Regions from separate parts of the Saccharopolyspora sp. NPDC049426 genome, predicted to be linked through region 2. Evidence: riboswitches for the same ligand, from Rfam matches in the RefSeq annotation. Region 2 holds a riboswitch; each other region holds the start of a gene.
The links. Region 2 has a riboswitch for cobalamin ahead of AB0J78_RS22575 (ribonucleoside-diphosphate reductase subunit alpha). Riboswitches for the same ligand answer to the same signal wherever they lie in the genome.
Positions count from the first base shown of each region.

Region 1 (4,271 bases), on a different contig from region 2:
ACGGCGCTTTGCACCACGAGACGCCCTCGCTGCGCCGCGGGCTGCAGATCCTGGCGGTCGGGCTGATCGCCTGGGGGCTGCCGGTCGCAGCGGTCGCCCTGTTCACCGGTGCGGGCAGCGTGTTCACCACGCAGGGGGTGTTCTTCTCCGGAACGGCACTGGTCACCTTCGGTGGCGCCTACGCCGTTCTGGCCTTCGTCGCGCAGCGCGCCGTGGAGGTCTACGGGTGGCTGTCGGCCTCGGACATGGTGCGCGGCCTGGCGTTGGCCGAGACGACTCCGGGGCCGCTGATCATGGTGGTGCAGTTCGTCGCCTTCCTCGGCGCGTACAACAATCCGGGGACGCTCAACCCGTGGGTCGCCGCCGTGCTGGGCGCGCTGCTGACGACGTGGGTGACGTTCGTGCCGTGCTTCCTGTTCATCCTGCTGGGCGCCCCGCACGTCGAACGACTCCGCCACAACCACGCGCTGTCGGCCGCGCTGACCGGGATCACCGCCGCTGTGGTCGGTGTGATCGCCAACCTCGCCCTGTACTTCGCAGGCCACACCCTGTTCGCCAGCACGCATCTCCAGCAGCTCGGGCCCCTGTCGCTGAACCTGCCCGATCTGGCCAGCATCCGGCCTGTCGCAGCCGCCATCACCGCGATCGCCCTCGTGCTCGTGTTCGCCCTGCGCTGGCCGATGCTGAGGGTGCTGGCGATCTGCGCTGGACTCGGCGCCGCAGCCGCCCTCGTCGGGCTACCGGTCTCCTGATCGGTTCGACGCTCACCCGCGTGGGGGCCGCCTGGATCGGGGTGCGTTGTGGAGCACGCACTCGGTGCAGCAACCGACGTTGGCGCGCCACAGCTGGCAGCAGGTTCGGCGCCGGGAGCGCAGACCGCGTGGTGTGCTGCTGAGGTCGAGCAGGTCGTCGCGTCCGGTGGCGTTGCGCAGTTCAACGGCGGTGTCGAAGACGTTCCCGCCGGCCCCGTCGGTGGCCATGCGCCGGAGCACTTCACCGATCAAGCCGACGGCGTTGCCCCAGTACTGGTCGCTGTCGGGCGGCGGACCGCCCAGGGAGGCGAGTCCCTCCGTGAGGGGCGAGAGGAAACCGGAAACGGTGGTCCACCAGGAATTTTCGGTGGCATGGGGGTCGAGGACGAGTCCCTGCAGCATCCCCCGGTCGTCGACCGCGGCCCGTGCGGTGGCCAGCGAGGGGATGGGCAGGCCCAGGTGGCGTTCGGGAACCGTCGCGCACAACGCGAGCCAGGACGCGCGGAAGGCGACGAGAACGGTTGCGGCCCGGTGGTGTTGAAAACCGCCCAGCCGCTGCCATTCTCGCACGTTGCAGGAGAGCAGGCCGGAAAGCGGACGGCAGAACTCCGCCCACGGCAAGAGTTTCCCGGGATGCTCGGGTGCGCGAGCGAGGGATCGGGTGCATCGGTCCAGCAGGCGAGCGGTCGAATCGTCCACGAAGTCATTGCACCTGAACAACGGTCGTGCGCAAGGCGCGCGGTGACGTTCGTCGCTTGATCGGCTGTTGTGCCCGCGCGGATCTCCCTCTACCGTTCCGGATGCCGCAGTGCACGGGAAGCCGGTGGAAATCCGGCGTGGTCCTCGCCACTGTGACCGGGGAGCGACCCTGACAGCGCCACTGGACACCGGCAGGTGACTGGGAAGGCCAGGGGAAGCGTCGATCCGGAAGCCAGGAGACCGGCTGCGGCACGCACCGAGTTCCACGAGAGATGGAAAAGAGGATTCGACATGACCGCTCCTGCTCTGTCCGCTGCCGCACCACGCATCCACGTTCCGGCCTGGGCTTGGGCGCTCGCCGCGTTCGCCCTGGTGGCCTTGTACGTCGTGCTGCAGGACAACGGCCTCCTGCTCGCGCAGGCCGCCGATGTCGTGCACGAGTTCACCCACGACGGCAGGCACGCCCTCGGCGTCCCGTGCCACTGAGCGGGGGCGTGATGAGCTCGCCGTTCAACGCGATCCTCCGGCGCGGTCTGCTCGCCGGAGCGTTCGCCGGTCTGACCGCAGCGCTGTTGTCGTTGCTGCTGGTGCAAGCCCCGCTGCAGGCATCGCTCGGGATCGAAGAAGCTCGCTCGCACGCCTCGGGTGAGCACGCGCACGAGGAGATGTTCTCCCGGCCCGTCCAGGTGGTCGGCGGCATGGTCGCCGCCGTGCTGGTGGGGGTGGCCATCGGCGTGATCTTCGCGGTCGTGTTCGCCAGCGTCCGTCATCGGACGACCGCGCGCACCGACTTCGGGCGCAGCCTCCAGCTGACCGCGGTGGGATTCTTCGCGGTGTCGCTGCTGCCCGCGTTGAAGTACCCGGCGAATCCGCCCGGCGTCGGTGAAACCGAGTCGGTGTCGGGCCGGACGCTGGCGTACTTCTCGTTCATCGCCGCAGGCATCCTGATCGTGCTCGCGGCCCACCACCTGCACGGCTACCTGCGGGCCCGCGGGTGGAACCCGAGCCGGTCCACCACCGCCACCGCGGCAGCGACAGCGGTGCTCGCCGGCGTTGCGCTGTGGGCCTGGCCGGCGAACCCCGATCCGATACCGGCCGACGTTCCCGCCGCGTTGCTGTGGCAGTTCCGGCTCGCCTCGCTCGCCGAGCTCGCGGGCATGTGGGCGGTGCTCGGCTTCTCCTTCGGCCTGCTCAACGAGTCCAGCCGCAGCGCAGCCGCAACGGAGGCGTTGGCCACCCAGCGGTAGATGTGCCGCGGCGACGTCGAGGGCGGCGTCGGCTTCCCCCGGCCGACGCGACGAAGTTCGTGCCCCACACCCGATCTCGTGTGGGGCACGAACTTCGCGGCGGACCAGGGCTGGATTCCTCAGGTCGTGACCGGTTCCTCGGCTGCCGGGGCGGATTCCGGGTCGTGCTTGCGCACCGCGACCAGGGCGACCGCGCAGAGCGCGACGACTGCGGCGGCGCCGACGTAGAGCTGGGTCGCCGAGGCGCCCGCGTCCTTGAGCAGCCCCGCGATGGTCGGGGAGAGGATGGCGCCGATCCGGCCCATGCCGAGCGCCCAGCCCATGCCGACGCTGCGGAGGTTGGACGGGTACAGCGGTGGCCCGACGGTGTACGCACCGGCGATGCAGCCGTTGATCAGCGCGCCGACGATGACGCCGATGCCGAATCCGAGCCACAGGATCGAGGTGCTCAGGATGAACACGACCATCATCGCGGCCGACAGCAGGGAGAACCCGATCAGCACGACCCGCGGCGGGCGCACCCGGGCGGCCAGGCCGTAGAGCACGGAGCCGACGGTGCCGCCGATCGAGATCGCCATCCCGGCGGTGACCGCAGCGCTCTTCGAAAGCCCCTCCTCGGCGAGAAGCGTTGGGGTCCAGCTGTTCACGAAGTAGAAGCCGAACATGATGGTGATGAAGATGATCCAGAGCAGGATCGTGGGGGCGAGCAGCTGCCTCAACCAGCCCGAACCGGCCTGCTCGGCGTCCTTGCGAGCCGAGCTCGCCCGGTCGAGGTCGTGCGTGCTGGTGGAGTCCATCCCCATTCGCGCCAGGGTCCGGTTGATGCGCTCCAGGGCACCGCGGGGACGGCGCTGCTCGAGGAAGGCGATCGACTCGGGCAGCAGGACGGCGATGACGATCAGGGCGAGCAGGGTTCCGAAACCGCCGGCGTAGAAGACGATCCGCCAGTCACCACCGACCGTGGTCTTCGCGACGAGGCTCGCGAGGGTCGCGCCGATGCCGTACCCGGCGGTGTAGATGCCGATGGCGAGCCCGCGGTTCTTCGTGTTCGAGAACTCGCTGGCGATCACGTTGGTGCTGGCCAGGATGCCGCCCACGCCGATGCCGGTCACGAGCCGGAAGAGGCCCATCACGAGCACTGAGGGGGCCATCGCGGCGCCGAACATGCCGATCGTGCCCAAGGCGAGGCTGATCAGGATCAGCGGGCGACGCCCGATCAGGTCGGCGAAGGGCGCGAGCAGCATCGAACCCAGGGCCATTCCGATCAGGCCGACCGAGACCAGCAGTCCGAACTGGGAACCGCTGAGACCGAACTCCTCGGTGACCGAGGGGCCGGTGAACGCGACCGCCATGACGTCGAAGCCGTCGAGGCAGTTCATGAAGGTGCAGAGCGCGACGATCAGCCATTGGTAGCCGGACATGGGCGCCGCGCCGATGCGTGCCGTGAGAGTCATGGAAGTATCCAGTGGTGAGGGATCCGTTGCGCCCGGATCAGGTGAGGTGGAGGGTGACGGATGCGCGGTCGCCGGTGTTGCCGGCCACCGTGCGGGAGACGCAGAGGCACAGGTTGGTG
Region 1 is NZ_JBFAPZ010000009.1:144,751-149,021, reverse strand. It holds gene chrA (chromate efflux transporter) at 1-752, shown strand, start outside; gene AB0J78_RS20730 (hypothetical protein) at 765-1,322, opposite strand; cobalamin riboswitch at 1,542-1,715, shown strand; gene AB0J78_RS20725 (CbtB-domain containing protein) at 1,743-1,937, shown strand; gene AB0J78_RS20720 (CbtA family protein) at 1,949-2,698, shown strand; gene AB0J78_RS20715 (MFS transporter) at 2,818-4,152, opposite strand; gene AB0J78_RS20710 (PDR/VanB family oxidoreductase) at 4,190-4,271, opposite strand, start outside.
Region 1: another riboswitch for cobalamin. It lies ahead of AB0J78_RS20725 (CbtB-domain containing protein); the one in region 2 lies ahead of AB0J78_RS22575 (ribonucleoside-diphosphate reductase subunit alpha).

Region 2 (4,271 bases):
GCGAGACCCCTCGGGCAACGTGGTGGAGCTGTTCCAGGCCCGATGACGCGTCGGCGTCGTTTCCCCGCCGTAGTCAACGTATAGCGCACCCGGGGGCTTGCGGCAAGCCCCCGGGTATGCCGCAGAATCTCCGATCTGAAGCCGTGAGCTGCGAAGATGCCGAATTCGCTGCACGGAGTGACCGGGGGTTGAGAGATGATCGACGTTGTTGTCGCCGGTGCCGGTCCGACCGGTCTGATGCTGGCGGCGGAGCTGCGGCTGCACGGGGTGGGCGTGGTCGTGCTGGACAAGGCCGCGGAGCCGACGGACTTCGTGCGCGCGTTGGGGCTGCACGTGCGCAGCATCGAGGTCCTGGACCAGCGGGGCCTGCTGGAGCGGTTCCTGGCCGAGGGGACGAAGTACCCGCTCGGCGGTTTCTTCGCCGCCATCTCCAAGCCCGCGCCCGAGCGCCTGGACACCGCGCACGGCTACGTGCTGGGCATCCCGCAGACCACGACCGAACGACTGCTGGCCGAGCGGGCAGCCGAGCTCGACGTCGAGGTCCGGCGGGGCTGTGAACTGGTCGGACTCGATCAGGACGAGGACGGGGTGACCGCCGAGCTCGCCGATGGCACGCGGTTGCGGGCGCGCTACCTCGTCGGCTGCGACGGCGGTCGCAGCACCGTGCGCAAGCTGTGCGGCATCGGGTTCCCCGGCGAGCCGTCCAGGGTGGACACGCTGCTCGGCGAGATGAAGATGACCGCGTCGCGGGAGACCATGGCCGCCGTGACGAACGAGGTCCGCAAGACCCAGAAGCGCTTCGGCGTCGGTCCTCTCGACGGCGAGTGGTGCCGGGTCGTCGTACCGGCCGCCGGTATTGCCGAGGACCGTTCGGCGCCGCCGACCCTCGGGGAGCTCACCAGCCGGCTCGAAGCGATCGCGGGCACCGACTTCGGCGCGCACTCCCCTCGCCGCCTCGCCCGCATCGGCGACGCGACCCGGCAGGCCGAGCGCTACCGCGCGGGTCGCGTGCTGCTCGCAGGCGATGCCGCGCACATCCACCCTCCGGTCGGGGGCCAGGGGCTCAACCTCGGTCTGCAGGACGCGTTCAACCTCGGTTGGAAGCTCGCCGCGGAGATCGCCGGGTGGGCATCGGCGGACCTGCTCGACAGCTACCAGGACGAACGGCATCCGGTGGCCGCCGCCGTCCTGGACAACACGCGCGCGCAGATGCAGCTGATGTCCACCGAGCCGGGCGCGCGGGCGGTACGTCGGCTGGTGTCGGAGCTGATGGACTTCGACGAGGTCAACCGGCACCTCACCGAGAAGATCATCGCGCTCGACGTGCGCTACGACTTCGGCGGGGACCACGACCTGGTCGGCAGGCGCATGCGCGATGTCAACCTGGAGCGAGGCCGCCTCTACGAGCTGACGCGAACGGGACGCGGACTGCTGCTCGACCGGACCGGGGAGCTCTCGGTCGAGGGCTGGGACGACCGGGTCGATCACGTCGTCGACGTCGGCGCGGATCTCGACGCGCCCGCCGTCCTGCTGCGCCCGGACGGTCACGTGGCCTGGGTCGGGGACGATCAGCGAGACCTCCTCCCCCACCTGTCGAAGTGGTTCGGGAAGTGACTCATTTCTCCCTCCGACACGCCCATGTTGGTGTTGGTGGACGAGTCAGACCCAAGATGTAGAGTGTCGCTCGCTGGTGGTTCACCGGGCCCGCGCGGGTCCGGTGTGGCAACAGGGAACCCGGTGCGAATCCGGGACTGCCCCGCAGCGGTGAACGGGAACGACCGCCGTCATCACGCACTGGACGCCACGCGTCCGGGAAGCGACGGCCAGTAGGACCGGTCTTGCGATTCCCCGAGACCGGACGCCCGTGAGTCCGAAGACCTGCCATCGGCGCGCGCACGCCCGTGCGCGCCGTCCGGGACCTCGCGGGAGGGTCCACGCGGACATGCGACGGTCTTCGCTTCCGTCGCGTCCTCGCGTGCTGTCGCCGCCGGTTCCGGGCATGCCTTCCGAGCTCGCGAGGAGAGAGTCCCGGTGACCGACACCGCACTGTCCGAACCCATTCCGCTCACCGGCGGCCGCGTGTCCACTGTGGTCGAGCAGTCCTGCGCGGGACTCGCCGACGTGGACCCGTCGGCGGTGCTCACCGAGGTCGAGCGCAACGTCTACCCCGGCATCGGGGACGCCGAACTCGGCGAGGCGCTGATCATGTCGGCGCGCACGCTGGTGGAGTCCGAGCCGAACTACTCCCTGGTCACCGCTCGACTGCTGCTGGACAAGCTGCGCGGCGAAGCGCTGAGCCACCTGGCCGGTGCGCCGCAGCAGACCGACCAGGAGCAGATGCGCGACCGCTACGCGTCCTACTTCACCGACTACGTGCGGCGGGGCATCGAGCTGGGCCGGCTCGACCCGGAGTTGGCCCGCTTCGACCTGTCCCGGCTGGGCGCGGCGCTGGACGCCGAGCGGGATCTCGCCTTCGACTTCCTGGGGCTGCAAACGCTCTACGACCGGTACTTCCTGCACCACGACGGCATCCGGTTCGAGCTGCCGCAGGCGTTCTTCATGCGGGTGGCGATGGGCCTGGCGATGCGCGAGGACGACCGCGATGCGCGTGCCATCGAGTTCTACCGATTGCTGTCGTCGTTCGACTTCATGTGCTCCACGCCGACGCTGTTCAACTCCGGCACGACCCGCCCGCAGCTGTCGTCGTGCTTCCTGACCACTGTGGACGACGACCTCCAGTCGATCTTCAGCTCGTACCGGAACAACGCGCTGCTGGCCAAGTACTCCGGCGGGCTGGGCAACGACTGGACCCCGGTGCGCGGCATCGGCGCCCACATCCACGGCACCAACGGCGAGTCCCAGGGCGTGGTCCCGTTCCTGAAGATCGCCAACGACACGGCGGTGGCGGTCAACCAGGGCGGCAAGCGCAAGGGCGCGGTGTGCGCGTACCTGGAGACCTGGCACATCGATGTCGAGGAGTTCCTGGACCTGCGCAAGAACACCGGTGACGACCGCAGGCGCACCCACGACATGAACACCGCGAACTGGGTGCCCGACGAGTTCCTGCGCCGCGTCGAGGCCGACGAGTCCTGGACGCTGTTCTCCCCGGACGAGACGCCCGACCTGCACGACCTCTACGGTTCGGCGTTCGCCGAGCGCTACCGGGCCTACGAGGCCGCGGCCGAGCGCGGCGAGATCCGCGTGTTCCGGCGGGTCCGGGCGGTGGAGCTGTGGCGGCGGATGCTGACCATGCTGTTCGAGACCGGGCACCCGTGGATCACCTTCAAGGACCCGTGCAACCTGCGCTCGCCGCAGCAGCACACCGGGGTGGTGCACTCGTCGAACCTGTGCACCGAGATCACCCTGAACACCGCCGCCGACGAGGTCGCGGTGTGCAACCTGGGGTCGGTGAACCTGGCCCGGCACGTCACCGCCGACAGCCTGGACCGCGACCGGCTCGCCGCGACCGTGCGCACGGCCGTGCGGATGCTGGACAACGTCATCGACATCAACTTCTACACGATCCCCGAGGCCGAGCGCTCCAACAGCCGGCACCGGCCGGTGGGGCTGGGGCTGATGGGATTCTCCGACGCCCTGCTGAAGCTGCGGATCCCGATGTCCTCCGATGACGCGGTGGAGTTCGCCGACCGCAGCATGGAGGAGATCAGCTACCACGCCATCGACGCGTCCAGCCGACTCGCCGAGGAGCGCGGGCGCTACGCCTCGTTCGAGGGCTCGCTGTGGAGCCGGGGAATTCTGCCCATCGATTCCCAGGAGTTCGTTCAGGAAGCGCGCGGGAGTGCGGATCTGGACCGGAGCTCGACGCTGGACTGGTCGTCGCTGCGGGAGCGGGTTCGCGGCAACGGGATGCGCAACTCCAACGTGATGGCCATCGCGCCGACCGCGACCATCGCCAACATCTGCGGTGTCGGCCAGTCCATCGAGCCGCTGTACCGCAACCTCTTCGTCAAGTCGAACATGTCCGGCGACTTCACCGTCGTCAACCCGCACCTGGTGGCCGACCTCAAGCGGGCCGGGCTGTGGGACGAGGCGATGGTGGCGGACCTGAAGTTCTACGACGGGTCGCTCGGGCCGATCGACCGCGTCCCGGACGAGCTCAAAGCCCGCTACGCCACCGCGTTCGAGATCGAGCCGCACTGGCTGGTCGAGGCCGCGGCCCGCAGGCAGAAGTGGATCGACCAGGCGCAGTCGCTGAACCTGTACCTGGCCACGCCCAGCGGGCGCAAGCTCGACGAGCTCTACCGGCTGGC
Region 2 is NZ_JBFAPZ010000010.1:214,995-219,265, forward strand. It holds gene AB0J78_RS22565 (VOC family protein) at 1-46, shown strand, start outside; gene rox (rifampin monooxygenase) at 196-1,614, shown strand; cobalamin riboswitch at 1,675-1,901, shown strand; gene AB0J78_RS22575 (ribonucleoside-diphosphate reductase subunit alpha) at 2,032-4,271, shown strand, end outside.

Region 3 (4,271 bases), on a different contig from region 2:
CGTCGTCGACGGCCTGCTTGCTTCCGGTGGCACCTTGGACGCCGACGGTGGCCTTGCCGTCGGTGAGCAGCACGACGAGCGGTCGGCGCTGCGGGTCGCGGGTGCTCTCGGTCTGGATGAGGTGCTTGGTGCGCAGCAGTCCGTCGGCGAGCGGGGTGCGCCCGCCGGTGCGCATCCGGCGGAGGCGGGCGGCGGCGACGTCGACCGAGGAGGTGGGCGGCAGGGCGACTTCGGCCTTGTCGCCGCGGAAGGTGATCACGCCGACCTTGTCGCGCCGCTGGTAGGCGTCGCGCAGCAGGGACAGGACGGCGCCGCTGACGGCGGTCATCCGATCGCGGGCTGCCATCGAGCCGGAGGCGTCGACGGCGAAGAGCACGAGGTTGCCCTCACGGCCTTCGCGCAGGGATCGGCGGACGTCGTCGGAGCGCAGGACGAGGCCGGGCCCGCTGCGTCCGCGCGCGGCTTGGTGGGGCGCGGCCGCGGCGAGGGTGGCGGTCACGTGCAGTCCGTGTCCGTCGGCGGTGGTGGCGCGGGTGGTGCGCCCGCTGCGGGAGCGGGCGCGGGACCGGCGGCCGGGTGCGCCTTCGCCGAGTCCGGGCACTTCCAGCAACCGGGCGCGGAACGACTGCCCGGCGCCGACGGGGGCGCGTTCGGAGTCACCGCCACCGGGCTGCTGGTCCTGCTCCTCGCCGCCTCCGCCGCCGGTGGGTCCGGTGGGCTCGTCCTGGGGTTCGCCGCCTCCACCGGGACCGCCGTCGGGGCCTCCGTCGGGGTCGTCGTCGGGATCTTCCGGCGGCTGGTCCTCGGCCTGCTCGGCGGCGTCGGAGAGGGCTTGCTGCAGCTGGTCCTCGGCCATGCCGGGTTCGTCGAACGGGTCGCGGCGGCGCCGGTGCGGCAGGGCCAGGCGGGCTGCGGCTTCGACGTCCTCCTCGCTGACGGCGTCGGCGCCGCGCCAGGCGGCGTGGGCGATGGAGGTGCGCGCCAGCACCAGGTCGGCCCGCATGCCGTCGACGTCGAAGGCCGCGCACAGCGCGGAGATCCGGCGCAGTTCGGAGTCGGGCAGCACGACGTTCTCGACGCGGGCGCGGGCGGCGCGGATGTGCTCGGCGAGTTCGGCGTCCGCCTCGGCCCACTGGGCGGCGAACCCGGCGGGGTCTGCTTCGAAGGCGAGCCGGCGGCGGACGACCTCCGTGCGGGTGCCGACCTCGCGGGAGGCGGCGACCTGCACGGTGAGCCCGAAGCGGTCGAGCAGCTGCGGCCGGAGTTCACCTTCCTCCGGGTTCATGGTGCCGACCAGCAGGAACGACGAGGCGTGCGAGACGGACACGCCGTCGCGCTCGACGTGGGCGCGGCCCATGGCGGCGGCGTCGAGCAGCAGGTCCACGAGGTGGTCGTGCAGCAGGTTGACCTCGTCGACGTAGAGCACGCCGCGGTGCGCTCCGGCGAGCAGGCCGGGTTGGAAGGCGCGGACGCCTTCGGTCAGCGCGCGTTCGAGGTCGAGCGAGCCGATGAGCCGGTCTTCGGTGGCGCCGACGGGCAGTTCGACGAGCTGCGCGGGCCGCCGGGTGGCGGTGGCGCCGTGCGGTGCGTCGGGGCACTGCGGGTCGGGCGCGGCGGGGTCGCAGCCGAAGCGGCAGCCGTCGACGACGTCCAGCGACGGCAGCAGCGAGGCGAGGGCGCGCACCACGGTCGACTTGGCCGTGCCCTTCTCACCGCGCACCAGAACACCGCCGATGCGCGGGTGCACCGCGTTGAGCAGCAGCGCGAGCCGCAGATCGTCGTGGCCGACCACGGCGGAGAAGGGGAAGCGAGGGGCAGCGGACATGCCGGTGTGGTTCCTTCCTCGGGGTGCGGACGCCCCGCTGTCGGGAACAAGGGGCCGCAGTGTCCTGACTCCCGGATCGTCACGTCCCTCCGGCCTTCCCAGGTCACCCCGGTGGCTCGCGCGGGAGGTCCGCTCCCCGGTCACAGTGGCGCCGACCGTGCCGGACTCGAACCGGCTTCCTGCCAACACCCCTTGCAAACGGATTCACCGACATCGTCCCAGACGTCGATCAAGCGCCCAACCTTCCGGCGCCGCAACTCACAGTTCGGAGTGGTGATGGTTGCTCTGCTCAGCGGTGCGGGTGGCGGAACCCGACCGGCTCCGCCGCATCCCCGAAGGCGCCTCAGCGAGCGGCGGTGATGCCCGCGCGGCGGGGTTCGCGTCGCATGTCGACGTGCGGGATGCCGTCTTCGAGGTACTCGTCCCCGGTCGCCACGAAGCCGAAGGAGGCGTAGAAGTCCTTGGCGTAGGTCTGGGCGGACAGCACGGAGGGCGAGTTCTGCACCTCGGCGACGGCGGCGCGCATCAGCTTCCGACCGATGCCCAGGCCGCGGGCGCTCTTGGCGGTGCAGACGCGGCCGATGCGGTAGGTGCCGTCGGGGTCTTCCAGCAGCCGCAGGTAGCCGAGCACGTAGTCGTCGGCGGAGTCGACCCAGAAGTGGCGGGTGGAGTCCTCCAGGTCGCGCCCGTCGAGTTCGGGGTAGGGGCATTCCTGCTCGACGACGAAGACGTCGACCCGCAGCCGCAGCATCCGGTAGAAGTCGGAGGCGTCGAGGTCTGCGGTGTAGGCGCGTTGCACGGCGGTCGCGAGCGGCTGAAGGGTCACCCTTACCTGGATATCACAGGACTTCCCGGTTTCCCGCACTCGCCAGCGGCGGGAGTTGTGCAGGCCACTCGCCGACCGCTCACAACGGGTAGTTCGACAGCCTGGTGTAGACACCGGGCGTGCCGGGACGACCGCAGCCGGTGCCGTAGGACACCACGCCGATGAGCCGCCCGCCGGCGACGATCGGCCCGCCGGAGTCGCCCGCGCAGGCGTCGCGCCCGCCTTCGGGGTACCCGGCGCAGAACATGCTGCGCGGGTCGTAGTTCGGGTAGGCCGAGCGGCAGGCGTCGTCGGCGGCGACGGGCACCTCGACGGAGCGCAGGCTGTCCGAGTTGGGACCGTTCTCGCTGGTCCGACCCCATCCGTAGACGCGGGCCATGGCGCCCGGCTCGTACGGCGCGGTCTCGCCGGGCGCGACCACGGGCAGCGGGCGCTGCGGCAGCGGAGCATTGAGCTTGAGCACGGCGAGGTCGTCGCCGGTGGTGAAGTCCTCGTAGCCCGGGTGCACCCACACGTCGTCCACCTCGGCTTCGCTGCCCTGCGAGCTGCGCAGGTCGGTGCGCCCGGCGACCACGCGGACGTCCTCGGGCGAGCGTTCGGCCCCGGTGAGCGGATCGTGCGCGCAGTGCGCCGCGGTGACGACCTCGCCCGCGCGGATCAGGGTGCCGCCGCAGAACTGGTTGCCGTACCGGTCGGTCAGCGCGACCACCCAGGGCGCGTCGTTCGTGGTGGCGCCCGAGCCGCCGAGGATCCGGGATTGCGGCTGGTCGTCCCCGGTGATCGCCGGGTCCGCGTGGGCGGCGGGGCTCCCGCCCGCCAGAGCGGTGACCGCTCCGGCGATGGCGAGCGCGCGCAGCGCACGGGTCTTGTCAGCGGGTCCCTGTTCGTCGCGGCCCAAAGTCGGTGCCTCCAGCTGTCGCGGTCATCGGCGGAGCGGACACACCGTATTCACCCGCGCACCGAAACATCACGAGTCGCAACTCACAGATTGGCAGGAAAATATTTCGTTAAACTTGATCCTGGAAACAAATCCTTTCGCGAATGTCGCCGTTGACAGTCGCGCCTCCATCCCAGGGCATCGCGGAACCGGGGTACCTCCACCACCGGCATCCGCCGATCTCACCTGACCGGATGACGAGAAGAACCTGATCAAGCGATGCGGCAGCCCGTGCCGCCCGAAATGGAGAGGAATTCGCCGTGCTCCTGGACCCGACGCCGTTGCCCGCCTTCCTGCTGGCGAGCGCGGTCGTGATCATCACACCGGGAGTGGACGTCTTCCTGCTGCTGCGCACATCGCTGAACCACGGCCGCAAGGCGGGACTGCTGGCGCTGGCCGGGATCCACAGCGCCAGCGCTCTGCAGGTCGCGCTGGTCATCTCCGGGCTGGGTGCGCTCATCACCAACGCACCGGGCGTGCTCGTGACCCTGAAGTGGGTGGGCGCGGCCTACCTGCTCTACCTCGCGGGATCCATCGTGCGCGGTTACTGGTTGACCAGGCGCGAGTCCGGCTCGCTGGACGTTCCGCCGCCGGAGGACGCCAACCCCTACCTGCGCGGCCTGCTCAGCAACCTGACCAACCCGAAGATGCTGCTGTTCAGCCTCGCGTTCCTGCCGCAGTTC
Region 3 is NZ_JBFAPZ010000005.1:187,125-191,395, reverse strand. It holds gene AB0J78_RS12670 (putative cobaltochelatase) at 1-1,825, opposite strand, end outside; cobalamin riboswitch at 1,864-2,052, opposite strand; gene AB0J78_RS12665 (GNAT family N-acetyltransferase) at 2,169-2,651, opposite strand; gene AB0J78_RS12660 (serine protease) at 2,731-3,549, opposite strand; gene AB0J78_RS12655 (LysE family translocator) at 3,849-4,271, shown strand, end outside.
Region 3: another riboswitch for cobalamin. It lies ahead of AB0J78_RS12670 (putative cobaltochelatase); the one in region 2 lies ahead of AB0J78_RS22575 (ribonucleoside-diphosphate reductase subunit alpha).